4 regions of the Methylobacterium sp. Leaf111 genome follow, and region 1 is predicted to be linked to each of the others. Evidence: predicted binding sites of a transcription regulator. Region 1 holds the regulator's gene; each other region holds the start of a gene.

What was found. The regulator LexA, encoded in region 1, represses DNA repair genes until DNA is damaged. The targets are predictions, from matches to a motif close to TGTTCNNNNTGTGTTCNG.
Region 2: ASF41_RS20925 (ATP-dependent helicase) is a predicted target of LexA. The motif match lies at 4,068-4,085, and genes of this name have one in related genera.
Region 3: ruvC (crossover junction endodeoxyribonuclease RuvC) is a predicted target of LexA. The motif match lies at 5,414-5,431, and genes of this name have one in related genera.
Region 4: ASF41_RS18525 (DUF3072 domain-containing protein) is a predicted target of LexA. The motif match lies at 4,926-4,943, and genes of this name have one in related genera.

What each region holds. Positions count from the first base shown of each region.
Region 1 is NZ_LMNE01000024.1:22,374-29,465, reverse strand. It holds gene gltX (glutamate--tRNA ligase) at 1-1,261, opposite strand, end outside; gene ASF41_RS14490 (ComEC/Rec2 family competence protein) at 1,428-3,713, shown strand; gene lexA (transcriptional repressor LexA) at 3,707-4,465, opposite strand; gene ASF41_RS14480 (DUF937 domain-containing protein) at 4,828-5,613, opposite strand; gene sfsA (DNA/RNA nuclease SfsA) at 5,777-6,484, shown strand; gene ASF41_RS14470 (FkbM family methyltransferase) at 6,517-7,092, opposite strand, start outside.
Region 2 is NZ_LMNE01000067.1:73,460-80,551, reverse strand. It holds gene ASF41_RS20940 (LysE family translocator) at 1-28, opposite strand, end outside; gene ASF41_RS20935 (hypothetical protein) at 193-438, opposite strand; gene ASF41_RS20930 (PhoH family protein) at 572-1,288, opposite strand; gene ASF41_RS20925 (ATP-dependent helicase) at 1,691-4,057, opposite strand; gene ASF41_RS20920 (DUF4160 domain-containing protein) at 4,275-4,517, shown strand; gene ASF41_RS20915 (DUF2442 domain-containing protein) at 4,528-5,040, shown strand; gene ASF41_RS20910 (hypothetical protein) at 5,258-5,509, shown strand; gene ASF41_RS20905 (AsmA family protein) at 5,627-7,092, shown strand, end outside.
Region 3 is NZ_LMNE01000001.1:891,991-899,082, reverse strand. It holds gene ASF41_RS04000 (phosphoribulokinase) at 1-708, shown strand, start outside; gene rpe (ribulose-phosphate 3-epimerase) at 740-1,426, shown strand; gene ASF41_RS03990 (HAD-IA family hydrolase) at 1,420-2,172, shown strand; gene ASF41_RS25880 (hypothetical protein) at 2,182-2,409, opposite strand; gene ASF41_RS03980 (YebC/PmpR family DNA-binding transcriptional regulator) at 2,637-3,383, shown strand; gene ASF41_RS03975 (methyl-accepting chemotaxis protein) at 3,398-4,864, opposite strand; gene ASF41_RS03970 (hypothetical protein) at 4,914-5,144, opposite strand; gene ruvC (crossover junction endodeoxyribonuclease RuvC) at 5,490-6,056, shown strand; gene ASF41_RS03960 (hypothetical protein) at 6,139-6,909, shown strand; gene ASF41_RS03955 (YceI family protein) at 6,893-7,092, opposite strand, start outside.
Region 4 is NZ_LMNE01000045.1:373,590-380,681, reverse strand. It holds gene ASF41_RS18550 (efflux RND transporter permease subunit) at 1-1,846, shown strand, start outside; gene ASF41_RS18545 (hypothetical protein) at 1,929-2,123, opposite strand; gene ASF41_RS18540 (ATP-binding protein) at 2,256-3,647, opposite strand; gene ASF41_RS18535 (response regulator) at 3,652-4,374, opposite strand; gene ASF41_RS18530 (MarR family winged helix-turn-helix transcriptional regulator) at 4,374-4,883, opposite strand; gene ASF41_RS18525 (DUF3072 domain-containing protein) at 5,171-5,491, shown strand; gene ASF41_RS18520 (Flp family type IVb pilin) at 5,688-5,921, shown strand; gene ASF41_RS18515 (helix-turn-helix transcriptional regulator) at 6,439-7,092, shown strand, end outside.

The DNA.
Region 1 (7,092 bases):
CCGCGCCCTCGGTGGCGGCGGCGGTCCAATCGGGCAACCCCTCGAGGGCCGGCAGGAGGGCGGCCAGGCGATTCCGGGCCTCGTCGCCGAGCAGACCCTTGGCCTTCTCGTCGGGCACGAGGGGCCGGGCCGCGGTGAGGTAGTAGGCGCTGTCCAGGAGTTCGACGAGGGTCTTGGCCCGCTCCTTCAGGCCCGGCATCGCGGCGGTGAGCGTCTCCCGCAGAGCCGGACTCATGGGCACCGCGATCCCCCGTGCCGGGCCGAGCGCCGGCAGCACCTCGTCGATCGCCGCGACGAGGTCCGCATCGGCCGCGCCACGGATGTAGAGGCCGTTGAGGTTTTCCAGCTTGGCGAAGTCGAAGCGCGCGGGCGACCGCCCGATGGCCTTGAGGTCGAAGGCGGCGATCATCTCCTCGGTGGAGAAGACCTCCTGGTCACCGTGGCTCCAGCCGAGGCGCACGAGGTAGTTGCGCAGGGCGCTCGGCAGGTAGCCGAGGTCGCGGTAGGCATCGACGCCGAGGGCCCCGTGCCGCTTTGACAGCTTGGCGCCGTCCGCGCCGTGGATCAGCGGGATATGCGCCATGGCGGGGGCCTCCCAGCCGAGGGCATCGGAGATCTGGCGCTGGCGCGCCGCATTGGTCAGGTGGTCGTCGCCGCGGATGACCTGGGTGACGCCCATGTCGTGATCGTCCACCACGACGGCGAGCATGTAGGTCGGGTTGCCGTCCGAACGCAGCAGGACGAGGTCGTCGAGATCCTTGTTCTGCCAGACGACCCGGCCCTGCACGCCGTCCTCGACCACGGTCTCGCCGTCGGTCGGGGCGCGCAGGCGAATCACCGGCTTGACGCCGGCGGGCGCCTCGGACGGGTCGCGGTCGCGCCAGCGGCCGTCGTAGCGCAGGGGCCGCCCCTCTGCGCGGGCCGCCTCGCGCATCGCCGTCAGTTCGTCGGGCGTCGCGTAGCAGCGATAGGCGTGGCCGGAGGCCAGCAGGCTCTCGGCGGCTTCGCGGTGACGGGCGGCGCGGGCGTATTGGTAGATGACGTCCCCGTCCCAATCGAGCCCGAGCCAGCGCATGCCGTCCAGGATCGCGTCGATGGCGCCCTGCGTCGAGCGTTCGCGATCGGTGTCCTCGATGCGCAGCAGCATGCGGCCGCCGAAGCGGCGGGCATAGAGCCAGTTGAACAGGGCCGTGCGAGCCCCGCCGATGTGAAGGTAGCCCGTGGGCGAGGGCGCGAAACGCGTGACGACGGCTGACGACATCAATCTGGACTTGAATGGCTCGTGATTCGGGCGGGAAGCGGATCGACCGGCCCGGAACCGCGCGTGTAGCATGCGCGCGGGCACGCGTTAAGGAATCGTCCTGTTCCCAGGATCGCAGGGCGCATCGCCGGCTCCCGGTCACGGGCGCAACCCGGGAGGTCTCGCAATGGCGCAGGCGCGTGCGGCGGCGGCGATGGGGCGCATCACGCGCCACCTCGCCGCGCGTCGCCCGGGCGCCGGGCCGATCCGCGACTGGTTCCGGGCGGGATGGACCCGCGAGATCGAGCAGCGCCGTCTTTTCGCCTGGCTCGCCGTCGCGTTCGGATGCGGCATCCTCGCGTTCTTCCTCGGTACGCAGGGGACGCCGTCGCTCCTGGCGCCGCTCGCGGCCGCCGCCTTGCTCGCCGCGACGACGCCCCTCCTCGTGGCGCGCCCGTTCGGCCTGGCCCTGGTGCTCGCCGCCGTCGCCGCCCTCCTGGGCTTCGCGGCGGCCGCCGCGCGGGTCCGCTCGGTCGACGGGCCGATCCTCGCCCGCACCACGATCGGTCCGCTGGTGGGCACCATCGAAGGGCTGGACGAGCGGGAGGAGGGGGCGCGCCTGATCCTCCGCGTCGAGAGCTTCGGCACCCTCGGCGCCGAGGTCCGCCCGGTCCGGGTGCGGGTCTCCTACCGCAAGGCGAATACCCTGAAGCCGGGCGACCGCATCGCCGCGACCGCGCGCCTGCTTCCGCCGCCGGAAGCCGCCCGCCCCGGAGGCTACGACTTCGCCCGGGATGCCTTCTTCCGTGAGATCGGCGCGGTGGGCTCCCTCGTCGGCAAGGTCGACCTGCGGCCGCCGGCCGAGAGCGCGGACTGGCAGATCCGTCTCGCGGCCGCCGTCGACGCGGCCCGCAACGCCCTGACGCGCCGCATCACCGACGCCAACGGCGGACAGGCCGGGGCGGTGGCGGCGGCCCTGGTGACGGGCAAGCGCGGCCTGATCAGCCCCGAGACCAACGACATCCTGCGCGCCGCCGGCATCTACCACGTCGTCTCGATCTCGGGCCTTCACATGGTCCTGGCGGCCGGCGTGGTGTTCTGGCTCGTGCGGGCGCTCCTGGCCCTCGTTCCGTTCGCGGCGCTGCACTGGCCGATCAAGAAGATCGCCGCTGCCGTCGCCATGGTGAGCGTGACGGCCTACTGCGTCTTCTCCGGCTGGGACATCGCAGCCGAGCGCTCGCTGATCATGACCCTCGTGATGCTCGGCGCGATCCTGGTCGACCGCCCGGCGCTCAGCATGCGAAACCTGGCCCTCGCCGCCCTGATCGCCCTGGCCCGCGAGCCGGACGGCCTCCTCGGCCCGAGCTTCCAGATGTCGTTCGCGGCGGTGGCCGGCCTGATCGCCTGCGCGCCGCTGATCGCCGGACGCGGGCGGCAGCGCGACGGTGCCGGCCTGCTCCCCCGGATCTTCGCCCTGGCGTCCGCGGCGGTCCTGGGCACCCTGGCCACGACGCTCGTGGCCCAGATCGCCACCGCGCCCTTCGCCACCTACCACTTCCAGACGGTGCAGCCCTTCGGGCTGGTGGGCAATGCGCTCACCCTGCCGCTGGTCTCCCTGGCGGTGATGCCGTCAGCGGTTCTGGGCATCCTCGCCTATCCGTTCGCGCTGGATCAGCCGGTCTGGTGGGCCATGGGCCTGGCGGTGCGGGGGATGCTGACCATCTCGACCTGGATCGCGGGCTTCGGCAACGCCGTCGTCGTGGTCCCGGCCTTCGGCACGGGGGCCCTCGGCCTCCTGGCCGCTGCCCTGATCGTCCTGACGCTCCCGGCCTCGTCGCTGCGCTGGCTCGGCCTCATTCCGGCAGCGATCGGCATCGCCTGTGCGGCTGCCCCGGATCGCTACGACATCTACGTCGATCGGGAGGGGGCGGGCGCCGCCATCCGCCAGCGCAACGGGCGGCTCGCCACCCTTGGCCGGCCGCCCCCCTTCGTGCTCGCGCAATGGCTCAAGGCCGATGGAGACGACCGACGGGTGCAGGACGTAACGGGGTTCGAGGGCGCGCGCTGCGATCGCCTGGGCTGTACCCTGACCACACCCGACGGCCGCGTGCTCGCCCTGACCACCGACAAGGGTGCCCTCGGAGAGGACTGCGCCAGGGCCGACATCCTGATCACCCGGCAATCCGCGCCCGGGGGCTGCGCCGCATCGATCGTCATCGACCGGGATTTCCTGGAATCGCACGGTGCGACCGCGATTCACCTCACCCGCGATGGGCCGTCCCTCGCCTCCGCGAAGCATCCCGGGGATGTCGTGCCCTGGCGTGCGACGCCTCTGCGCAAGCCGGTGGACCCGCCGGGAACGTCCTTGCCATCTTCGACACCGCCGGCGTCGGTCTTACCGGAAATCCCCGATCGCACCCGCGATCCGTCGGATCCGTCCGGCGATGAACCGGACGGGGACCCCCTTCAGTAGCGGCGCACCAGACTGACGAGACGTCCCTGGATCTGCACCCGATCCGGCCCGAGGACCCGCGTCTCGTAGGCCGGATTCGCCGCTTCCAGGGCGATGGACGATCCACGCCGGCGCAGGCGCTTCAGGGTCGCCTCCTCGTCGTCGATGAGGGCCACGATGATGTCGCCCGTATTGGCGGTGTCCTGCTTGCGGATGACCACCAGGTCGCCGTCGAGGATCCCGGCATCGACCATCGAATCGCCGCGCACCTCCAGGGCGTAATGCTCGCCGCCGGCCAGGAAATCCGGCGACATCGTCACCGAATGGCTCTGTTCCTGGATGGCCGAGATGGGCGTACCGGCCGCGATCCGACCCATCACCGGGATGGTCACGGCCCGACCGCTCTCGTCGGTGGCCTGCGTGGTCGGCAGTCGGGACACCGATGCGCCGGCCGGCAAGCCCTTGCCCTTGCCCTTGCCGCCTTCGACCACGCTCGGCGTGAAGCGGCGAACCTCGGAGGCCGGAGCGGCGCGCGGGGCGCCCGCATTCCCCCCGAGGCTCTCCGGCATCCGGATCACCTCGATGGCCCGCGCCCTGTTGGGCAGCCGGCGCAGGAAGCCGCGCTCCTCCAGGGCCGTGATCAGGCGGTGAATGCCCGACTTCGACTTCAGGTCGAGGGCATCCTTCATCTCGTCGAACGACGGGGGAACGCCGCTCTCGCGCATCCGAAGCTGGATGAACTGGAGCAGGTCCAGCTGCTTACGCGTCAACATGCGGGACACTCTTCGTTAGCGCCACGGATCGCGGCGGGTGGCACTAGAAACAAACCACGAACACGTTAAACGTTCCGTAAGTGTTCTGCAAGGGTTCCCATCTCAAGCCTCTCGGGCCCGATCCGTTCGATCCCCTCGGCAAGGGCGGATCCGGGCGTCGCCCGAGCGCCACGCCGGCCTGCCGCTGCGGCCATCGCTGCGACCGAGTGGTGCCCCGATCCGACGAACGAGTTGGACGGCCGGCGTCTAGACCGGTCGGCAGGGCGCCCGGGCGCAGCGCCCTCGGGTCGATGGCCCGGCGACGATCGGTTCTCTGCCGTCCTCTGCCGGCGTCGCCGACGTCGCCGACGGCGGGTCTTCAGCTAGCGCTGCCCGGTGCGCCCTGCCTTGGGCCGGTCACCCGAACCGTTGCCGCCCGTCTCGGTGGGATTGCGGGGATCCTGCCAGAAGGTATCGAACAGGCGCTGCATCGCGCGGGCGTTCTCCTGCTGCACCTCCAGGCCCGTCTGGAACATCTGCTGCATCACGTCGAAGGGCGCTTCCGTGGCCGACCTGTCCGGCCCGGCGGACTCCGGCCGGGGCGAAGCCGCGAGCCACGTCGACGCCGCACGCGGCCGTGCCTGGGGCGAGGGCGTCGCGGGCTTCGGGGCCTTGGCGCCGGAGTTCAGGAACGCCTGCATCATCTCCGACCAGGCATTGGGCGGGAAGCCGAAGGGGTTCGCCTCGGCGCGCGGGACCGGCGCCGCGGCAGGCGCTTGGTTGATCATGACGTGGACGATCCCCGCCACCACCATGCCGGCCATGATCGGCAGCATCTGCTTCAAGGCCGGCATCGCCACGCCGCTGACGGCAGCGGCCTGCTGCAGAACGGCCTGACTCAGATGGGGCGAGCCGAAGAGTTGCTGGACCAGCATGTCCATCTGCGGCGTCGCGCTCGACGCCTTCGGCGCGGCGGGGCCGACGAGATTGAAGAGGTGGGCGAAGCCGGTCGGATCCTGGGCGACGTTCCGCTGCAGCCCCATCGTGAGGGCCGGAAGCAGGGCTTCCATCGCGCGCAGGCTCTGCTCCGGCGACAAACCGAACTGCCGTCCGAAACCCTGCGCGTTGGGGCCCGCCTGCGCCTGAAGGATGTCGAACAGATTGAACATGGCGGCCTCGCGGACGAACTGCGGCTTTCCCGGTCATCGACCCGGGCGCGCCGCGCGAATTCTGTCGCATCCGGTCGGTACTGACCAGCCCGGGCGCCTCACGACGGCCCGATTCCCCGTCGACGGGGGCCCGTATCAACCCGTTTCTTGCCCCGGACCCGCGATGCGCTTCCCTTCGCCCCTGATCGAGGCGCGCCTGGTGCGTCGCTACAACCGCTTTCTCGCCGACCTGCAGCTTGCCGACGGGTCCGTGATCACGGCCCATTGCCCCAACCCGGGGGCGATGCTGGGACTTGCGGTGCCGGGCGCGCGGGCCCTGTTGTCCGACGTCCGGAGCCCGACGCGCAAGCTCCCCTTTTCCTGGGAACTGGTGGAGGCGGATCTGCCCGGCGGCCGGCAATGGGTCGGCATCAACACGATGCGGCCGAACGCCCTGGTGGCGGAGGCCTTCGCCGCCGGCGGCCTGCCGTGCCTCGCCGGCTACACGGGCCTGCGCCCCGAAGTCCGCTACGCCCGGGCCAGCCGGGTCGACTTCCTCGCCACCGGGGAGGGGATGCCGCCCTGCCATGTCGAGGTGAAGAACTGTCACCTGATGCGCAGCCCCGGCCTCGCGGAATTTCCCGATTGCGTCGCCGCCCGCAGCGCCCGCCACATGACGGACCTCGCGGCCGTCGTCGAGGCCGGGGGCCGTGCCATGGTCATCATCGTGGTGCAGATGTGGGCGGATCGCTTCGATGCCGCGCGGGACCTCGATCCTGCCTTCGACCGGGCGCTTCAGGCCGCTCGGGCGGCCGGCGTCGCCGTCCACGCCCATCGCTGCCGCATCGACCCGGTCGGCATCGCCGTGGCCGACGCCATCCCGGTGCTGTAGGGCGCGCGTCCCAGAAGAACCGCGCGGGCCCGTCAGTCGGCCCGCTCGAAGATCAGGTTGAGGCGGGTGCGAGCGATCCGGCGATAGCCGTGCTGCTCGAGCAAGGCGGGCAGGTCGATCTGCCACTGGTCGGTGCCGTTCTCGACGATGAGCAGCCGCGGGTGGAGGCTCGCGGGGGCGGCCCGCAGGAAGGGTTCGAGGATCAGGTCCTCGGCGCCCTCGACGTCGAGCTTCATGGCGTCGATGCGCGCGATGCCCTCGCCGAGGGCGAGATCGAGCAGGGGCACGGCCGGCACACGAATCTGCGCGCCCTCGTTCGTCCCGACGATCTTCAGGCTCGATTCCCCCCGGTTGCGGGGATCCACGAACAGGGTGAGTTCCCCCGCCTTGTCGGCGACCGCGCAGGCCACCGCCTTGACCGTTCCAAACGGATTCTGAGCGATGTTGTAGGTCAGGCGGTCGAACACGTCCGGCTGCGGCTCGACGGCCAGGATCCGGGCGCGCGGCCCCGCGAAGGCCGCCACGAACAGCGCGTAGGCACCGATATTCGCGCCGATATCCAGGAAGGTGCAGCCGGGCTGAAGCTTCGCCCGGAGAAGTGCGCGCTC
Region 2 (7,092 bases), on a different contig from region 1:
AGAACAGCCACCAGGTCTGGAAGGTCACGGCCGGGCTCCCGGATCGAACGCGCACGCCCTGGTGCGCTCCGGCAGCCTCTTAGCAGACCGCGTCCGGGGCCGCGCCCGGCCGAGAGGCGGGGCAGCCCGGCGCGCAACGAAAAAGGGCCCCGCGAGGGACCCTTCTCCAGATCAGTCAGATCGGTCGACCGATCACATCCGGCGCATCATGCGACGGTGCATCATCCGGCGCTCCATGTGACGGCGCATCATGCGGCGCTCCATGCGACGGTGCATCATGCGACGCTCCATCCGGCGCTCCATGCGCATCTGCACGGTGGACACGGTCTCGGGGGCGGTCACGCCCAGCGGGGCACCCGGTGCGGCCGAGGCGGAGGTGGCGAGGCTGGCACCGCCGAGCGAGGCGAGCACGGCGAAGGCAAGGGTCAGTTTCCTCACGTGAAGACTCCCATTCTCATTTGTCCGAGCGCGGCACCCGGTTTGTTCTCTCGCACCCGAGGCCGAGAAACTCGTGTCGCGCACCGGAGTGAGCGGCAGGCCCCGTTCCGGCCCGCCGCTGACAACACCTGAGTCAGAGATTCGTTTCCTCGAAAGCCCGCACCCACTCAGCACAAATTCCGGAGCGGACGATATCGTCGAGGGTAAATTCTACCACCGGGATCGGCATCATCCGACTCTTGATCAGGTGGATCACCGTGCGCAGGCCAGACGTCTCGCGTAAGTCCGTCTGGGACACGTCGCCGTTGATGATCACCTGGCAATCGTCACCGATGCGGGTGAGGAACATCTTGATCTCGGCGGTGGTGGTATTCTGGGCCTCGTCGAGGATCACGAGGCAGTTCTTGAAGGTGCGCCCACGCATGACCTCGAAGGGCACCACCTCGATGTCGCCGGTCTTCACCGCGATCTCGAAGGCGGCCTCGCCCATGCGCTCCTTCATGGTCTCCGTAAGGGGAGCGACCCAGGGGGCGATCTTCTCTTCCAGCGTTCCGGGAAAGAAGCCGAGGGAGCGGCCGGAGGGCACGTTCGGCCGGGTGATGATCACCTTGGCGATGCGGCGCTGGCGGAGCTGGTCGGCGGCGCGGGTCCCGGCGATGAAGGTCTTGCCGGTGCCGGCGGGGCCGAGGACGATCACCTGCTTGTGAAGGGCAAGGGCGTCGAGGTACTGCGCCTGCCGGTCGGTGAGGGGCTGGATCGGACTTAGGTTGCGTTCTTCGTCGAAGCGGGTCTTGTGCAGCCGGACCGGACGGTCCTCAACGAGTTCAAGTCGTGCGCGGCGTCTCTTCATCGATCAACACTCCAACCGGACTTGCCAACCTGGATTTAATCTGAGCCTGACTTGCTGAACTTGCTTTGCATCACTTTCGATTGATCCCGTTTCGGCGATCCTTTCGACTTCGCCCGCTTCACAGCCAATCCGGAGACCGCCCTCAAGTTCCGGACGGGTCCCTCAAGGCTGTGGATTCCCGTTACGGTCCCGATGACCGCAGGACTGTGCGTTGCACGCACCATGCCGCGCCGGGCGCGACAGGGGCGTGACATCCACTATTCTTCGGAATGATGTAAAAAGTCTGCGTCGATGCTGCGCTGCGGGAGCCGATCCGCCGCGGCGGTCGATTGCCCTGGGCTGTGTCGCAAAAGACGCAGTCCGCATCCGCCCGACGTCCTCCGCAGCCCCCGCGTCCCGCGATCAGGCCGCCTGGATGAAGCTGTCGAGGACCATCTTCCGGCCGGCCTTGTCGAAATCAACGGTCAGCTTGTTGCCGTCCACACCCGCGACGGTGCCGGGGCCGAACTTGGTGTGGAACACCCGCATGTCGACGCTGAAAGCGGAGGGCGCGCCCGTCGATTTGGCGATGAGCTCGCCCTCGATCTGGCGCAGGCCGCCCCGACTGGCCGGCGAACGGTTGCCGACCCCGTAGCCGTTGGCGTTTCCGGACTGCGCCGTATTGGCCTGGGCCCGCTGCCAGCCGGGCGTGCCGTAGGACGAGCCGAAGGGCGCCGGGTTCCGGTCGAAGCGCGAGGCCCCGGCCGCGAAGTGGGCGGGGGCATCGATCACGTCGACGCTGTCCTCGGGCAACTCGTCGATGAAGCGGCTCGGCACCGTGGAGGACCACAGGCCGTGGATGCGCCGGTTGACGGCGAAGGACAGCTTGGCGCGCTTGCGGGCCCGGGTCAGGCCGACATGGGCGAGGCGGCGCTCCTCCTCCAGCCCGGCGCGGCCGCTCTCGTCGAGCGCCCGCTGGTTCGGAAACAGGCCATCCTCCCAGCCCGGCAGGAAGACGGTGTCGAATTCCAGGCCCTTGGCGGCGTGGAGGGTCATCAGCGAGACCCGGTCGGCCCCCTCCTGCTCGCTGGCCTCCATGACCAGCGAGACGTGCTCGAGGAAGGCGGCGAGGTCCGGGAACTCCTCCATGGAGCGGACGAACTCCTTGAGGTTCTCCAGGCGTCCGGCGGCGTCGGCCGACTTCTCCTTCTGCCACATCTCGGTGTAGCCGGATTCCTCCAGGATGGTCTGCGCCACCTCCGAATGCGGCTGGGTTCCCACCAGCCGGGCCCAGCGTGAGAAGCTCTCGACCAGGGCGCGGACGCCGGACCGGGCGCGGGGCTTCAGCTCGTCGGTCTCCACGACGAGGCGGGCCGCCTGGAGCAGCGGCACCCGCTCGGCCCGGGCATAGGCGTGCAGCGCCTGCAGGGTGGCGTCGCCGAGGCCTCGCTTGGGCGTGTTGAAGATGCGCTCGAAGGCGAGGTCGTCGGAGGGGTTGGCGGTGACGCGCAGATAGGCGAGCGCGTCGCGGATCTCGGCCCGCTCGTAGAAGCGCGGGCCGCCGATGACCCGGTAGGGCAGGCCGAGCTGGACGAACCGGTCCTCGATCTCGCGCATCTGGGCCGAGATGCGCACCAGCACGGCGATCTCCGAGAGGGGATGCTGCTGGGCCTGGAGACTCTCGATGGCTTCCGCCACCTGGCGGGCCTCCTCCTCCGAATCCCAGGCGCCCGACACCGTCACCTTCTCGCCGGCGACGTCCTCGGTGCGCAGGGTCTTGCCGAGGCGGCCCTCGTTCCTGGCGATGAGGCCGGAGGCGGCGGCGAGGATATGGCCGGTGGAGCGGTAGTTGCGCTCCAGGCGGACCACCACGGCGCCGGGAAAGTCGTGCTCGAAGCGCAGGATGTTGTCGACCTCGGCGCCACGCCAGCCGTAGATCGACTGGTCGTCGTCGCCCACGCAGGCGACGTTGCGGTGGCCCTGCGCCAGCAGGCGCAGCCAGAGGTACTGGGCGACGTTGGTGTCCTGGTACTCGTCCACGAGGATGTAGCGGAAGCGCTGCTGGTAGTTTTCCAGCACGTCGGGGTTCTCGCGCCAGAGCTTGAGGCAGAGCAGCAGCAGGTCGCCGAAATCGGCGGCGTTGAGGGTCAGGAGCCGAGCCTGATAGGCGGCATAGAGCGCCCCGCCCTTGCCGAAGGCGAAGGCCTGGGCCTCGCCGGGCGGCACCTGCTCGGGCAGGAGGCCGCGGTTCTTCCAGCCGTCGATGGCCGAGGACAGGGCGCGCGCGGGCCAGCGCTTCTCGTCGATGTTCTGATCGACGATGACCTGCTTCATCAGCCGCAGCTGGTCGTCCATCCCAAGAATCGTGAAGTCGGAGCGCAGGCCCACCAGTTCGGCGTGCCGGCGCAGGATCTTGGTGCCGATGGAGTGGAAGGTGCCGAGCCAGGGCATGCCCTCGCCGGCCGGCCCGATGAGCCCGCCGATGCGGTGCTTCATCTCGCGCGCGGCCTTGTTGGTGAAGGTCACCGAGAGGATGTCGAAGGGCCGCGCCTTGGCCGTCGCGATCAGGTGGGCGATGCGCGTCGTCAGCACCCGTGTCTTGCCGGTGCCGGCCCCGGCCAGCACGAGCACCGGCCCGTCCGTCGCCTCGACGGCGCGGCGCTGCTCGGCGTTCAGCCCTTCGAGGTAGGGCGAGCCCTGTGGCCGGAGGGAGGCCATGGCACGGGCGGCGATGGAGGTCGGGGCGGCGTCGGAGGCGGATGCGCCGGCCGCGTCGAAGCGTTGAGTCATCGCGCATCCCTGGACCAAAACGCGAACGGCGTCGAGGGTCGCGCGCGTTTCCGGAGTGGCCCGGCCTCCGCCTGGACGGTCTCCGAGGCTCCATCTCGGAAGCACCTCGTATCCCGGAGAGTGTCGGATCGGCGATTAAATTCATCCAAAATCGGATGAGGAATTTCCGCCAGCCCGGGCCAGGACTATGTCTCGACGGGATGGGTGAGGCGCGGCGATGGGCGAGCTCTATCAGTCGGGGAGCATCATCATTCGGTTCTATGCCAACGATCATCTGCCGCCGCATTTCCACATCCTGACACCGGATGACGAGGCTCTCGTGGAGATTGCCACCCTCCGACTGTTGGCCGGCGCCCTGCCGGGCAAGATCGAGCGCGAGGCCCTGGCCTGGGCCGCCGAGAACCGCGCCGCCGTCGCGGCCGAATGGAATCGGACCAACGCCCGCTTCCCGATTGCCTGAGGAGGTTGCCGTGAACGATCCCCTGCCCCGCATCTCAACCGTCATCGCCACGGGTCCCACCGGCCTCGGCGTGATGTGGCGCGACGACCGGTCCGACCGCGTGGACCTCGCCGGATGGATCGCCACCGGCGGTGAGATCCTGTCGCCTCTGAACGATCCGGCCCTGTTCGCGACGGTCCGGCTCGGAGATCACGGGACCTCCGTGGAATGGGGCAGCGAGGACGGGGACCTCGCCATCGATGCGCATCATCTCAGGCTGATCGCGGACGAACAGCGGCGGTTCGGCCGCGCGGAGGTGACTGCGTGGCAGACAGCCGCCGGACTGTCGAACCAGGAATCCGCGGATTTCCTCGGCCTCTCGCTGAGCACGTGGAACGCCTACAAGGCGGGCATCAGCGCGGTGCCGACTCCCGTTGCGATGGCGTGTCGGGCGGCCCTGCGCGACCCGATCCTGCTCCACGCCCATTACCGGCCGCGCAAGCGGGGCCGCCCGCGCCGCGTGGGTGCACCCAGCGCGGCGTAGGGTGGCGCGGTCCGCCAGGCAGAGACCGCGACACACTGAGACTCCGGCGGCCAAGGACGGAAGAGGACTGAAACCCGCAACCTCCCGTCGCTGCCGACGATCGATGCGGCAGTCTCACGCAGCGTCGCAGAACCTTCGAAAACCGGAACCCGCCTTCCCACCGGCAGGTCGTCTCACCAGATCACGACATCACAGTGCACCTGACAAGGACGCCGCCATGCGTAGCTCCCCCGCCCTTCTCGCCGGCCTCGCGCTCCTCGCCGCCGGTCCGGCCCTCGCCCAGGTCTCGTCGCGGGGCGTCGACAGCCTGAATGCCACCAACGAGCGCCTGTCCAACCGCAGCGAACTCCGGGGCATCGAGCAGCGCCAGCAATTCGACACCAACCAGACGCGCCTGCAGATCCAGCGCGGCGACCTGTTCCGGCCGAGCGCGCCCCCCGCCCCGATCGTCGTTCCGGGCCGTCGCTGAGCCGCGGCCCCGGGGCGCCGGACGCGGCGCGCCGGCCCTGGCGCGCGCGGGCGTTCCCTGTGCTATGTCCGCCGACGGAGCGGGGCCCGACCCGGGTGACGAGGCGGAACAGAGACGGTGCGTGACATCCTGACCGCGCTGGCGGGCGCCGTCATCCTGCTCCTCGTCGCGGCGCTCGCCGTCCCGCCCTTCGTGGCCTGGGAGGGCTATCGCGGCACGATCGACCGGACGATCGCGCGCTCCCTCGGGGTCGCGGCTCAGACCGAGGGCCGTATCGGTGTCCGGCTCCTGCCCTCGCCGCGCCTCAAGCTCGATCGCCTGCGGCTGGGGTCCGGGGCCGGCGCCGCGCAGAAGCCCGCCCTCGACCAGCCCCAGCTCGACCTGCAGTGGATCAAGGCCGAGATCGCCCTGGCGCCCCTGCTGAAGGGCGAGATCCTGTTCACCGAGACGCGGGTCGGCCGGGCGGAGGTCAAGCTCCCCGTCACCGATGGCGAGGCGATGCTCCTGCCCACGCGCGGGCTGTCGGCGGCCCTGCAGCGCGACCTCGCCATCGAGGACCTGTCGATCCGGCAGTTCGTGCTGACGACCCAGGTGCTCGCGACGGGCCGGACCGAGCAGTTCTACGCCGAGGCCCTTCAGGTCTCCGCGCCCGCCCTCGTCGGCCCCTGGCGGGCCGAAGGCACGAGCCGGGGCGTCCCCTTCCGGGTCTCGACCGGTGAGCTCGGGCCCGACGGCGTCAACGTGAAGATCGCGGGCGGCGGCGACACGCAGCCCCGCTTCGAGGCCGATGCCCGCATCGGCCTCGCACCCGCCGGCACGGCGACGGGCGGACGGCGCCTGACCTCGGCGGTGGCCGAAGGCAGCGCCCGGATCGTCGTCGGGCCGCCGGTCCAGGCGGCAGGCGCCTATCTGCCCTTCTCCCTTGCCGGCAAATTCAAGGGGCGCGGCCTGACGGCCCGGTTCACCGACGTCGCCATGGAGATCGATCCCGGCGGCCAGGCCCTGCGCCTGGGCGGCTCGGGTCAGCTCGACCTGAAGCAGTGGCGCGGCGCCCTGGCGCTCTCCGCCCGTCGCCTCGACCTCGACGCCTTCCTGACCTCGGCGGCCGGACAGGCGCTGATCGCCCGCGGCCTGCCGAACACCGGCGGCCGCAACGGCCTCGGACTGCCGATCATGGTGGACCTGGACCTCGCGGCGGAGAGCCTGGCCCTCGGCCTCGACGAGTGGACGGGGCTGGCCGCCAGCGGCATCCTCGACCGCACCGGCGGCGTGGTGCTGCGCCGCCTCGACGTCACCGCGCCGGGCGCCACGGCCCTGGGCGCCAGCGGTGAGATCGACACCGAGACCGGCCTGCGCTTCACCGGGCGCCTGTCCCTCGACACGCCGGCCTCCGACGGGTTCGGCCGCTACCTGCGGCGCCTCGGGCTCGAAGGCCCGGCCGTGGCGGTGATGGACGGTCGTCCGGTGCAGGTGAATACCGACCTCTCGGTGGCCGCCGGCACGGTGTCCCTGCGCAACCTGCGCCTCGGGCTCGGCGAGGCCCGCATCACCGGCAATGCCCGCTACACGGCGGCCGAGGGACC
Region 3 (7,092 bases), on a different contig from region 1:
ATGCGCCGCATGATGGTCGCGGAGCCGAACCTCAGCCACTTCGCGCCGCGCGCCAATCTCCTGCCGGAGCTGGAGGAGGTCTTCCGCACCTACGGCGAATCCGGGGGCGGCCGCACCCGGCACTACGCCCACGATGCGGCGGACGCGGCGCTCTACGGCACCGAGCCCGGCACCTTCACGGACTGGGAGGCGTTCGCGCCGGGATCCGACCTGCTGTTCTACGAGGGCCTGCACGGCTGCGTCGTCGACGACAACGTCGACATGGCCCGCTACGCCGACCTGAAGATCGGCGTGGTGCCGGTGATCAACCTCGAGTGGATCCAGAAGCTGCACCGGGACCGCTCGTTCCGGGGCTATTCCACCGAGGCCGTCACCGACGTGATCCTGCGGCGGATGCCCGACTACGTGCAGACCATCTGCCCGCAATTCACCTGGACCGACATCAACTTCCAGCGGGTGCCGACGGTGGACACCTCGAACCCCTTCATCGCCCGCTGGATCCCGACGGCCGACGAATCGCTGGTGGTGATCCGCTTCAAGGACCCCAAGGGCATCGACTTCTCCTACCTGATCTCGATGATCCAGGGCTCCTTCATGAGCCGCGCCAATTCGATCGTCATCCCGGGCGGCAAGCTCGACCTTGCCATGCAGCTCATCCTGACCCCGATCATCATGCAGCTCGTCGAGCGCAAGCGCCGCATGGCCTGAGCGCGGTCACGAGGCTCCGGAGGAACCCACCATGAACGGCCCGATCATCTCGCCCTCGATCCTCTCGGCGGATTTCGCCGCGCTCGGCGAGGAGGTGCGCGCGGTGTCCGAGGCCGGGGCCGACTGGATCCACCTCGACGTGATGGACGGACACTTCGTGCCCAACCTCACCTTCGGCCCGGCGGTGATCAAGGCCCTGCGGCCGCACTCGACCAAGCCCTTCGACGTGCACCTGATGATCGCCCCGGCCGATCCCTACCTCGCGGCCTTCGCGGAGGCCGGCGCCGATGCGATCTCGGTGCATGTGGAGGCCGGCCCGCACATCCACCGCTCGCTCCAGGCGATCCGGGATCTGGGCAAGCGCGCCGGCATCGCCCTCAATCCGGGGACGCCGGCCTCGGCGATCGAGCCGCTCCTCGACCTCGTCGACCTCGTCCTGGTGATGACGGTCAATCCGGGCTTCGGCGGCCAGAGCTTCATTCCCTCGACCCTGGAGACCATCCGGCGGATCCGGGCGATGAGCGCCGGCCGCGCGATCGACATCGAGGTCGATGGCGGCATCGGCCCCGAGACCGTGGCCCTGGCCGCCCGCGCGGGCGCCAACGCCTTCGTGGCCGGCAATGCCGTGTTCAAGGGCGGGCCGGCCGGCTACGCGGACCGGATCGCGGCGATCCGCGCGGGCGCTGCGGCGGTCGGGGGCGGTCCCCTCTCATGCTGAGGGCGCTGATCTTCGACGTCGACGGGACGCTCGCCGAGACGGAGGACCTCCACCGGCAGGCCTTCAACGGCGCCTTCGCGGATCTCGGCCTGCCCTGGTCCTGGTCCCCGGCCCGCTACGCCGATCTCCTGACGGTGATGGGCGGCAAGGAACGCCTGCGCCACTACGTCGAGACCGAGCACGCCGACGCGGTCGAGACCCTGCGCCCGCGCCTGGGCGACATCCACGACCGCAAGACCCGGCGCTATGGCGACCTCGTGGAGGGCGGCAGCCTCGCCCTGCGCCCCGGGGTGGGCCGCCTGATCGCGGAGGCGCGGGCGGCCGGGCTCAAGCTCGCGGTGGCCAGCACGACGAGTCGACCCAACGTCGACACCCTGCTGCGGATCAACTTTCCCGCGGGCGACGTCCCCTTCGACGTCATCGCCTGCGGCGACGAGGCGCCGCGCAAGAAGCCGGCCCCCGACGTCTTCGATCTCGCGCTCGCGCGCCTCGAGGTCTCGGCCTCGGAGGCGATCGCCTTCGAGGATTCCGCCGCCGGCATCCGCTCGGCCCTCGATGCCGGATTGCCGGTGATCGCCACGCGCAGCCGCTACACCGAGAGCCACCGCCTCGACGGGGCGTTCTCGGCGGTCTCCGATCTCGGCGAGCCCGGTGCCCCCCACCGGCACCTGTCCGGATACGCCTGGCCGGACGGCGTCGTGACCGTGGCCGCCCTGCGCGACTGGCACGCGCGGGTCACCGGCTGACAGCGGACGTCAGGGCCCGGGGCGCCGCGTCCCGCCGCGTCCGGGCGGCGCGCCCTCGGCGCGGGTCGGAAACAGCATCGCGCCGGCGACGATCCCGAGCGCGCCCGCCAGGCCGAGCTTGAGCCAGCGCGGTGTCGTCGGCGCGTCCCGATGGGTCTGCGCGTCCGGCCCGGGCCGGGCGCGGAAATCCCTGCCGGAGCTTTCGGGCCGTGCCCGATCGATGGCCTGCTGTGTCATCGCCCCAGGATAGTCCCTGTCCGCCGGATAGCCATGGGGGATACCGCCCGCGGCCGCGCACGCTGCGGCGCAGCGTTGTCAGGGGTGCGGCCCGCGGCCTATAAGCCGGCCAACCCCGTTTCCGTCCGGCATCGCGGACCCGCCGCCCCGGCACATGGCCCCTGCACATGGCCCCGGCACCTGGCCCCCGCGATCCGGTCTCGTTCCTACCAGTCTAGGGTCACGTCATGGCCGGCCATTCCCAGTTCAAGAACATCATGCACCGGAAGGGCCGCGTCGACGCGGTCCGCTCGAAGCTGTTCGGCAAGCTCGCCCGCGAGATCACCGTCGCGGCCAAGCTCGGGCTGCCGGACCCGGCGATGAATGCGCGTCTGCGCGCCGCCATCATCGCGGCCCGCGCCGAGAACGTGCCCAAGGACAACATCGAGCGCGCGATCAAGAAGGCGCAGGGGGCCGATGCGGAGAGCTACGACGAGATCCGCTACGAGGGCTACGGCCCCGGCGGCGCCGCCCTGATCGTCGAGGCGCAGACCGACAACCGCAACCGCACGGCCAGCGACGTGCGCTCGGCCTTCACGAAGTCGGGCGGCAGCCTGGCGGAGACGGGCGCCGTCTCCTTCATGTTCGACCATGTCGGCGTGGTGGAGTTCGACGCCAAGGTGGCGGATGCCGACACCATGCTGGAGGCCGCCATCGAGGCCGGCGCCGACGACGTGCGCTCGGACGAATCCGGCCACGAGATCACCTGCGCGCAGGAGGCCTACGGCGAGGTCTCGAAGGCCCTGGAGGCCCGCTTCGGCGAGCCGCGCCGCACGGCCCTCGTGTGGAAGGCGCAGAACACCATCGAGGTCGACGACGAGACCGGCGAGAAGCTGATCCGCCTCGTCGAGGTGATCGAGGACCAGGACGACGTCCAGAACGTCTTCGTGAACTTCGCGCTCTCGGACGCCCTGATGGAGAAGCTCCAGGGCTGATCGAAGCCGGCCCGTCAGGCGGCCTTCAGGGTTTCGAGGACGCGGTTCACCTCGGTGCCGAGCTGATCGGCCTCCTGCGCCAGCGCGGAGGCCGAGACGAGAACCGAGGCGGCCGCGGCACCCGTCGCTTCGGCCGACTGGGCGACGCCCCCGATGGTGTCGGTGATCGCCCCCGTGCCGGTCGCCGCCGCGCCCACGTTGCGGATGATCTCCCGGGTCGCGGAGCCCTGCTGGTCCACCGCCGCCGCGATGGCGTCCGCGGTCCGGCTCATGGTGCGGATCTGCGCGGCGATGGCCTCGATGGCCGTCACCGCCTCGCCGGTCGTCCCCTGGATCGCGTGGATCTGCTGCGTGATCTCCTCCGTCGCCCGGGCGGTCTGGCTGGCGAGTTCCTTGACCTCGGCGGCCACAACGGCGAAGCCGCGACCGGCCTCGCCGGCCCGTGCCGCCTCGATCGTCGCGTTGAGGGCGAGCAGGTTGGTCTGGCCGGCGATGCCCGAGATCAGGCCGACGACGTCCCCGATCCGGGCCGCGCCCGTGCTCAGGGCGTGAACCAGGCGGCCGGTGGCATCGGCCTGCCCCACCGCCCCCTGGGCCATCCGGGCCGAATCCGCGACCTGCCGGCCGATCTCCGCGACGGTGGCGCCGAGTTCCTCGGCCGCACCGGCCACCCGACCGACATTCTGCGCGGCCATCTCGGCGGCGCCGACCACGGACCCGGCGCGCCCCGCCGTGCCCTCTGCCGTTCCCGTCATGGTCTGCGCGCTGCCCTGCAGCGCCCCCGCCGCCTGCGTGACCCGGCTCAGGATGCCGCTCACCGTCGACTCGAAGGACCGGGCGGTCTGCCGCAGGGCGGCCCTGCGCTGCGCATCGGCGCCCGCCCGCGCCAGCGCGGTCTCCGATTCCAGAGCCTGCATGCGCTCCATCTGGGCGCGGATGGCGCCCTCGGAGGCCGCCTGCGCCGCGAAGGCCGTCGCGAGGGTGCGGGCGACCCAGGCCAGCACGCCCGTTTCGAGGATCAGGATGACCGCGTGCAGCATCACGCGGGCGAGGTCCGAGCGCTGGGCGGCGCCGGAGAAGATCAGGGCCGGCATCGCAAGGTTCAGGGTGAGGTGGTGCCCGGCGACAGCGGCGGCGCAGGCCACCAGGATGGTCCAGTCGCACCAGGCGACGCTCACCGCCAGGCCGGCGAAGAAATACATGTGCAGGTCGACCTGCCACGGATGCCCGGCGAAGGCCGAGAGCAGGATCGCGGCCATGCCGATCAGGGACAGGCTGCTCACCAGCCGGGTCGCCGGGCCGATGGCGGAGCGCCGCCACATCAGCGTGCTGAGGCCGGCGAGGGCGCCGGCGACCGACACCGGCACCAGCATCGGATTGTCGGCGATCCAGGCCGCGAGCACGACGATCGGCAGGTGCAGCCAGAGGAGGCCGATGAGGAAGCGGCCGAAACGCTGCCGAAGGGTGTCGAGGGTCGTCATCGCCGGGTCGGATCCAGAGGGGAGCGTCGGGGTCTTCGGGTCGGAGCGATCAGGTTCGCGAGGCGGGCGTGCAGCCCGTCGCGAACCGGGCGTCGGGGACGAGCCGGGCGTCGGGGACGAGCCGGGCGTCGGGGACGAGCCGGGCTCCGGACGCGTCGAGCCGGGAGACGCGGTCGGAGGATCCGGCGCGCGCCGCCAGACCGGCCGGCAGGATCGGGGTCGCGAGGATCGCCACGGGTCCGCGGAGCCGGTTCGGGCGATGGGCCTGGGCGTCGATCACGAGGAAACCCGTCCGCCTGAATGGTGTCCTGTGAGAATAGGGGCGAACAGTCTAAGGAGCGGTTACAGGGCCGTCTGGGATCGGGGAGGTCCCCGCGCCGGTCTGCCTGTCTCGTCCGATCGATCCGCGTCCTTCGTAACGACCGCCCCGCGCGGACGCATCGCGTCCGTTTGGTCCGACGCGAGGTCCGGATTTCCTTGCGACGGGTTTGTTCGGTCCGTCGCGCCACCGCGGCCGCCATCGCCGCGGCGCGGATTGGCATAACGCTCCGTTCACGGTATGTCCCTAACGCTCGGACGGCGCGATCTTCGCGCCCGGAGCCGCGCCAGCCATGACCCAGTCCGCATGACCGTTCCCGTTCGCATCCTCGGCATCGATCCGGGCCTGCGGCGCACCGGCTGGGGCGTCGTCACGGCCACGGGGACCAAGCTCGCCTACGTGGATTGCGGCGTCGTCACCTCGGACGGGGACCTGCCGCTCGCCCTGCGCCTGCGCGAGCTCTACGAGGGCATCACCCGCATCGTCGGGGCCTTCCAGCCGGACGAGGTCTCGGTCGAGGAGACCTTCGTCAACAAGGACGCGCAGGCGACGCTGAAGCTCGGCCATGCCCGCGCGGTGGCGCTGCTGGTCCCGGCGCTCGCCGGCATGCCGGTGTTCGAGTATTCCGCCAACCTGATCAAGAAGACGGTCGCGGGCTCGGGACATGCCGACAAGGTCCAGATCCAGGCCATGGTGAAGTTCCTGCTGCCGAAGGCCGAGTTCAAGGTGGCCGACGCGGCGGATGCGCTCGCCATCGCCATCACCCACAACAGCCACCGGGGCGCCCATGCCCTCAAGCGCCAGCACGCCCCCGTGGCCGGGACGAGCAGCCTGGCGGCGGCCCGCATCGCGGCGGCCCTGGCGCGCACCTGACCGCGCCGCGCCCTGGACTCCGCCCGGGCGCTTGTGCAGTGCCTCTGTGCGCGACGCGCGCGCGGGGCGGAGATCGAACGGAATGGCCCACCAGGGAACGACGCGGCCGGCGCTGCCGGTCGGCGAGACGCTGCGGGAGGGCGTGCGGTCCGCGCTTCCGGCGATCCGCGCCCTCGGCTCGGCGACCACCGCGGCGTTCCTCGTCGTCCTGGCCAAGGAGGCGGCCCACACGCTGATGGGCGACCCGACGCGGCCCGCGCGCTTCCAGGACGACCTCTTCCTGGTCGACGGCCTCTGCACGATCCTCCTCGCCCCCTACTGGATGGCGATGTTCCGGCTCCTCCTCGGGGCCGACGGCTCCGTGCGGGCGGTCGTGGCGGGCCGGGCGGGGCCGTTCCAGGACTTCCTCGCCCTCGAGCTGTTCTGGCTCCTGGTCAGCGGGGTGCTGGACCGGGGCCTCTCGCCGGAGCGGCTCGGTCCGGGTCCGCTGATCGTCGGCCTGCTCGCCTGGATCGCCCTCCTGCTCCTGCAGATCTGGACCAGCCTGCTCGCGCCGGCCCTGGCGGTCGGCGCCCCCGAGGCGACCCTGCGCGGCGTGCTCGCGATGACCCGCGGATCGGCCGCCCGGATCGGCGTGATCCTCGTGGCCACGATCCTGCCGCTCGGCCTCGTGGACCGGATGCTGCACGCGCCCGAGCGCTCCGGGGCCGACCTGCCCCCCGTCGTCCTGGCCGTCCGGATCCTCGCCTCCAGCCTGATCGACATGGCGCTGCTCGTCCTGGTGACGGCCCTCCTCGCCGCGATCTACCGGCGCCTGGGGCCGTCGGGGCGCGGCCTCACTCCACGGCCTTGAACTCGCCCTCGAGCCGCAGGGACACCTCGTCGCCGAGGAGCGGCAGGAAGGCGTTGATGCCGAAATCCGAGCGCTTGATCACCGCCCGTCCGTCGAAGCCGACCGTGTAGGCCTGGTTCACCGGGTTGGTCCCGGCCTGGTTGAAGGTGGCGTCGAAGGCCACCGGCCGCGTCACCCCCTTGA
Region 4 (7,092 bases), on a different contig from region 1:
CGCCGTCATCGCCATCACGGCGACGATCATGGCGATCTTCGCCCCCGTCTCCTTCATGAGCGGCATCGCCGGGCAGTACTTCAAGCAGTTCGGGCTCACCATCGCGGCGGCGGTGTTCATGTCGCTCCTGGTGGCCCGCCTGATCACGCCCCTGCTCGCCGCCTATTTCCTGCGCGATCACGGCCCCGATCACACCCGCGAGGGCCCGGTGATGCGAGGCTACACCCGCGTGGTCGCCTGGTCGGTGCGCCACAAGTTCATCACCCTGGTGCTCGGGCTCGCCTGCTTCGCCGGGTCGATCCTGTCCACCGGGCTGCTGCCGGCGGGCTTTCTCCCCGCGGAGGACGCCGCCCGCACCATCTTCGTGGTGGAACTGCCGCCGGGGGCTCGCCTCGCCGACACCACGCAGGTGACGGACGCCCTCGTGGAGCGCGTCCGCGCCCTGCCGGAGGTGCGCAGCGTCTTCGTCGACGGCGGCCGGCAGCTGCCCGGGAAGAAGGAAGTCCGGCTCGCGACCTTCACCATCAATCTCACGCCGAAGAACACCCGCCATCGCACCCAGAAGCAGGTGGACATCGCCATCCGGGCGATCCTGCACGACGTGCCCGACATCCGGTTCTGGGCCCTGCGCGAGGGCGGCCAGCGCGACGTAACCCTGATCGTGTCCGGCCCCGACAAGGGGGGGGTGGCGGAGACGGCGGCCAAGCTCCAGCGAGAGGCCGCGGGCGTACCCCACCTGGTCAACGTGCTCTCGACGGCCCCCCTGGACCGCACCGAGATCCGCATCCGCCCGAAGGCCGGGGTCGCGGCCGATCTCGGCGTCACGACCGACCTCATCGCCGAGACCGTGCGGGTCGGCACGATCGGCGACATCGGCGCGAATCTGGCCAAGTTCAACACCATCGACCGCCAGGTGCCGATCCGGGTGCAGCTGCCGGAGCGCCTGCGCGGCGACCTCTCGCAGCTCGAAACCCTGAAGGTCCCGGTCAAGGGCGGCGCGGCCGTGCCGCTCTCCACCGTGGCCGATCTCAGCCTCGGGCGCGGCCCCACAGCCATCGACCGCTACGACCGGGCCATCCGGGTCGCCCTGGAGGCCGACATGGAGGGATCGGACGCCCTCGGCACCCTGATCGGCGCCGTCCTCGCCCTGCCCACCGCCAAGGACCTCCCGCCCGGCGTGACCATTCGCCAGACGGGCGACGCCGAGGTGATGGGCGAGGTCTTCGAGGGCTTCGCCCTCGCCATGGGCGCCGGCCTGATGATGGTGTTCGGCGTGCTGGTGCTGCTGTTCGGGAACTTTCTGCAGCCGCTGACCATCCTGTTCTCGCTGCCGCTCTCCATCGGCGGCGCGATCCTCGGCCTCCTGATCTTCAACAAGCCGATCTCGATGCCGGTGGTGATCGGCATCCTGATGCTGATGGGCGTCGTGACCAAGAACGCCATCATGCTGGTGGACTTCGCCGTCGAGGAGATGGCCCGCGGCGTCGACCGTGCCACCGCGATCATCGATGCCGGCCGCAAGCGCGCCCGGCCGATCGTGATGACCACCATCGCCATGGCGGCCGGCATGGTGCCCTCCGCCATGGCGCTGGGCATCGGCGGCGAGTTCCGCGCGCCCATGGCGATCGCGGTCATCGGCGGCCTGATCGTCTCCACGGGCCTTTCGCTGGTCTTCGTGCCGGCGATCTTCGTCCTGGTGGACGACCTGTCGCGCCTCTTCGTGCGGGTCTTCGGCCGCTTCGTCGGACGCGTGGACGAGCCGACGGAGGGCGCGTTCGCGCGGCCGCCGACCCATTCGGCCAACGACCCGAAGCCGATCCTGCCGCCGCGCATCGCGGCCGAATAAGCCGGCAGCAGGGGGGCGAAACGAAAAGGCCCGGACCTTTCGGTCCGGGCCTTTTCGTCGGCGGTCCTGGGCTCGCGCGCGCTCAGCCCTCGCTGCGGGCGGCCAGGCGGCTCGCGGCGAAACAGAGGCCGCCGGCGACGATGAAGAGCACCACGAAGGTCTTCACGGTGGCGTAGAACAGCGCCGGCTCGATGCCCGCATCCGTGTAGAGCACGGCGCAGATGGCGGTGATCGGCAGGAGCAGGAGGATCAGGAGGGGGGTCAGCGGGCTGTTCATGGGCGGGTCTCTCAACCTCTGTCGGACCCGGTTCACCGGTCCCTGTGGCGTTTGCTGCGCCTCTCATAGCATCGCCCCGCACCCGGCGCCAAGCTGGATCGGCCACGCTTTCCTGCGGTCGATGAGCCCGGATCAGGCCGGGATCCGCACCGTGGCGCGCAGGCCCCCGAGCGGGCTGTCGTGCAGGCTGACGTCGCCGCCATGGGCCCGGGCGATGTCGCGGGCGATGGAGAGCCCGAGGCCGGAGCCGCCCGCATCCTGGCGCGCATCGTCGAGGCGCACGAAGGGCTTGAACACCTCCTCGCGCTGATCGGGCGGGATGCCCGGGCCGTCGTCGTCGATGGAGACCAGGAAGGCCCTCGCCTCGCGCCGCCCCGTGATCGCGACGGTCTCGCCGTAGCGGGCCGCGTTGGCCGCGAGGTTGAACAGGCAGCGCCGCATGGCATCCGGCCGCAGGGTCAGCCGCGGATGGTCCTCGAGGTCCACCGCCTCCACATGGGCGCCGAGGCGCTCGACGTCGGTGCGCAGGTCCTCCAGGAGCGCGCGCATGTCGGTGGGCACCGCCACCTCGCCCGAATCGCCCCGGGCGAAGGCGAGGTAGGCCTCCAGCATGCGGCTCATCTCGTCGACGTCGCGCTGCAGGTCCTCGACCTCGGGGGTCTGCTCGACCAGGGCGAGGGAGAGCTTGAACCGCGTGATAATGGTGCGCAGGTCGTGGCTGACCCCGTTGAGCATCGTCGTGCGCTGCTCCATCGCCCGCTCGATGCGCCGCTTCATCTCGATGAAGGCGTGGCCGGCCTGGCGCACCTCGCGGGCCCCGCGGGGCCGGAACTCGATCTCACGGCCCTTGCCGAAGCTCTCGGCGACGGCGGCCAGCCGCAGGATCGGCTTGATCTGGTTGCGCAGGAACAGGATCGCGACGCCGAGCAGCACCAGGGACGAGCCGCTCATCCACAGGAGGAAGATGTGCGAATTCGAGGCGTAGGCCATGCTGCGCCGGGCGGTGACGCGCATCACGCCGTCGGGAATCGCGACCCGGATCTCGATGAGGCTGGAGCGGCCCACGGTGTCGATCCAGTAGGGCCGGCGGATCTGGCGCCGGATCTCCTCGGACAGGGCCTCGTCCAGGATCGAGAAGAAGGGCCGCGGCCCCGCCGGGGGGAGCTTGGCCCCCTTCAGGATGTCAACGTCGAGGTTGAGCCGGTCGTTGGCGATCCGGGTGAGGGTCTCGGAATCCTTGTCCTGCGGGTAGCTCTCGTAGATGTCGATCAGCGCGGCGACGTCGGCGGTGACGGCGGAGGAAAGGCGGCGCGTCACGAGCTGCCAGTGGCGCTCCATGAAGGTGTAGGCGATCACCGACTGGAGCAGCACCACCGGCGCGATGATGATGATGAGCGATCGGGCATAGAGGCCCTTGGGCAGCAGGTCACCGATGGCGCGGCTGACGATCCGCCACATCCGCCGTGGCCGGGGCAGGGCAGCGAGGCGGGTCGCCGTGCGCTGGAGCAGGCCGGTGCCGGCCATGGGCTCAGTCGACCGCGAGGCGGTAACCGACGCCCCGCACCGTCTGCAGGAACAGGGGATTGGCCGGATCGACCTCGGTCTTCCGGCGCAGGCGGTTGATCTGCACGTCGATGCTGCGCTCGGCGGCGAGGCCGCCGCTTCCGGCCAGGGCCTCCCGTTCCACGTTGCCGCCGGCGGCCTGGGCCAGGAGGGTGAGGATCTCGCGCTCGCGCTCGGTGATCCGGATCAGCTCGTCCGCGCGGCGCAATTCGCCCCGGTCGATCCGGTAGGCGAAGGGTCCGAAGGTCACGGTGTCGTGGCTCTGGGCACGGCCGCCGGCCTCGTTGCGCCGCTTGATGATGTTCGACAGGCGCAGGATCAGCTCGCGCGGCTCGAAGGGCTTGGGCAGATAGTCGTCGGCGCCGATCTCCAGGCCCATGACCCGGTCGTTGGGATTCGAGCGCGCGGTCAGCATCAGGATCGGCACGCGCGAGGTCTGGCGGACTTCCCGGGCATAATCGAAACCGCTCTCGCCGGGCATCATCACATCGAGCACCAGAGCATCGAAGACGAAGCACTGCGCCTTGGTGCGGGCCTCGGGCACGTTCCCGGCCGCGGTGACGCGGAAGCCCTGCTCGTAGAGGAAACGCGACAGCAGTTCCCGTACCCGGCGATCGTCGTCGACCACCAGGACGTGCGGCGCATGGTCGGGAAGATCGGCGGTCGGGCGCGCCCCGGGCGTGGCCATCAGGCGGCCTTGCCGGCGCGCCGGGACATCAGGCGCTGCACGGCCGCGCGCGCGTCGGGTTCGATCATGCCGAAGAGGAAGCTCTCGGCGGAGAGGGGAGCCTCGCCGCCGCGCTCCGATGCCGCGAGGGCGCGCGCCACCCGCCGGCTCTGGACCCGCATGAGGTCGCCGGCGAGGTCCGCCCCGGCCGCGGTGCAGAACAGCAGCCGCTGGCGCCGGTCGCTGGTACCGGTCTTCTGCGCGATGTAGCCCTGCTCGATCAAATCCTTCAGCACCCGATTCAGGCTCTGCTTGGTGATGCGCAGGATATCCAGGAGTTCGGCGATCGTAAGACCCGGATAGCGGTCGACGAAGTGCAGCACCCGGTGATGGGCCCGGCCGAAGCCGTACTGGGCCAGGATGCGGTCGGGGTCGCCGACGAAATCCCGGTAGGCGAAGAACAGAAGCTCGATGAGATCATCGCCGGAACCGGAGGACGGCAGCGGCGCGTCGGCGTCGGCATCTCGCATCGCGTGGGCAGTCACGTCTCGGGCGACCTCGATGTACGTCAGCGTTGTTGACATGTTCCAGCCCGGACGCGACCCGTCAAGCCTGGGATCAGAGGACGCATGACGGCACGCCGAGTCCCGTTCCCCCAATGAGAACAGCCGATCGCGAGAACCGCCTACGTATCCGAACCGCGCGAACCCGTGAGACAGATGACCACGGGACGACAGGCCTTATCGGGCGCAGGCGCAGGAACCCGCCGTTGAGCCTCGCGTTCACTAGAACATTTCGTGAACCAGAGGATCCGAACATGGCCAGCACCCAGGCGAACAAGACCCAGGCATCCAAGTCCGACCCATCGAAGTCCGACTCATCGAAGTCCGACACGTCCAAGTCTGACGCTTCGAAAGCTCACGAGAACCCCAAGACCGATCCGAAGGATGTCTCGAACCAGATCAAGGATCCGAGCGAGTGGACCACCGGCGGCGAGCCGATGACCGGCGCGCAAGCGTCCTACCTCAAGACCTTGTCCGAAGAGGCGAAGGACCCGGACGCGTTCGACCCCGATCTCGACAAGGCCGAGGCATCCCAGCGGATCGATGCCCTGCGCAAGGAATCCGGCAAGGCCTGACCGTCGCCGCGGGGCCGGCCGGCTCGATCCGATGGCCTGGACGGGTCGGGCAAGCGTGAAAGACGGACCGGGGGCTGACGCGCCCGGCCCGTCGCATCGGCTCCCGTCCGGACTTCGACGATCCGTTTAAGTCCTCCGCAAGGAAGGTCGCGTAACGTTTCCCACGATCGACGTCCGCGAAAGATTCCCTGGGGCCATGACCGAACTGGATTGCGAACAGGCCAGGGGTCGGCGGAGATTTCCGGCGCGGCACGATCTGCAGATCCTGGCCCGCCGCTTCCTCGAAGACAGGTCCGGATCGACGGCCCTCGAGTACGGCCTGATCATGGCCATGGTCTTTCTGGCGATCGTGACCGCGATGCGGTACTTCGCCGACCAGACGACCGCGATGTACAACTATATCGGCGCTGCCCTCAACCGATCATCCTGAGTCCGAGCCTGTTTCGTCGCCGTGCATCCGCGTGACCATTCGGCGGATGTGACCCAGTCTCGGACGCGTTCGGTCCGCGAGCGCTCCGCAGTCCGAACGATCCCCGGCGCTGCATCGACGTAGAACACCGGGCCGGAAGCCGGCGGTCCCCGGGACGCCGTCCGCCCCCGCTTCGCGAAACAGGACGGCGGACGCGCGCCGCGACGCCGCCCACGCTTCGGCTGAACGGCGAGCCCCACCGGGCCCGTTTCGTCGCGGCGGCAATGACGACCTTTCGCTCCTTCCCGGCGCCGACGCAGCGACCGGCCCTCGCGCATCGATCGCGCAAACGGGTGGCACCCCGGCGCCATTGTCATGGTCAGCCTTCGGACGTCGATTGCGGTCACCGTCGCGCCGGATGATCGTTCACGTTCACGTCAATGATCCGGATATACCAGATATTCGCCAGGCTTCATCGGAACTCGCCGTCACGGAGGCCGGTTACGGCGGGACTTGATTTGAGCGGATGGGAGTCCCGGTGACACTCGGCGTCGACAGGCATGAACTCCAGCAGATCGTGGCCGGACTGAGCGAGGGCGTGATCCTGGTCGAGCCCGACCAGACCATCGCCTACGCCAATGCGGCGGCGCTGGCCATGCATGGGGCCGAGAGCCTGGAGGAACTCGGCGGAACGGTGGATGCCTACCGCGAGCGCTTCGCCCTGCGCTACCGCAACAACCATGCCCTCAACCAGTATCCGATGGAGCGCGTCGTCTCGGGCGAGCGCTTCCACGACGTCATCGTCGAGGTCACGCGCACCGATCGACCCGATGCCGACTTCGTCCACTCGCTGCGCAGCCTGGTTGCGACCGACCGCGAGGGCCAGCCGAGCTGCCTCGCCCTTATCCTCAAGGACGTCTCCGACCAGTTCGAGGCCGAGGCGCGCTTCGAGGCGACCTTCAACGCCAACCCCGCACCCGCCGTGATCTGCCGACTCGCGGACCTGCGCTTCGTCAAGGTCAACCTCGGCTTCCTGGAGATGACCGGCTTCACCCGCGAGGCCGTCATCGGCCGCAGCGTCTACGAGGTCGACGTCCTGGCCAATGCCCGCAACCTGGACCTGGCGATCGATCGTCTCAACAGCGGCGGCACCATACCGCAGATGGAAGCCTGCCTCGACCTGCCCGACGGC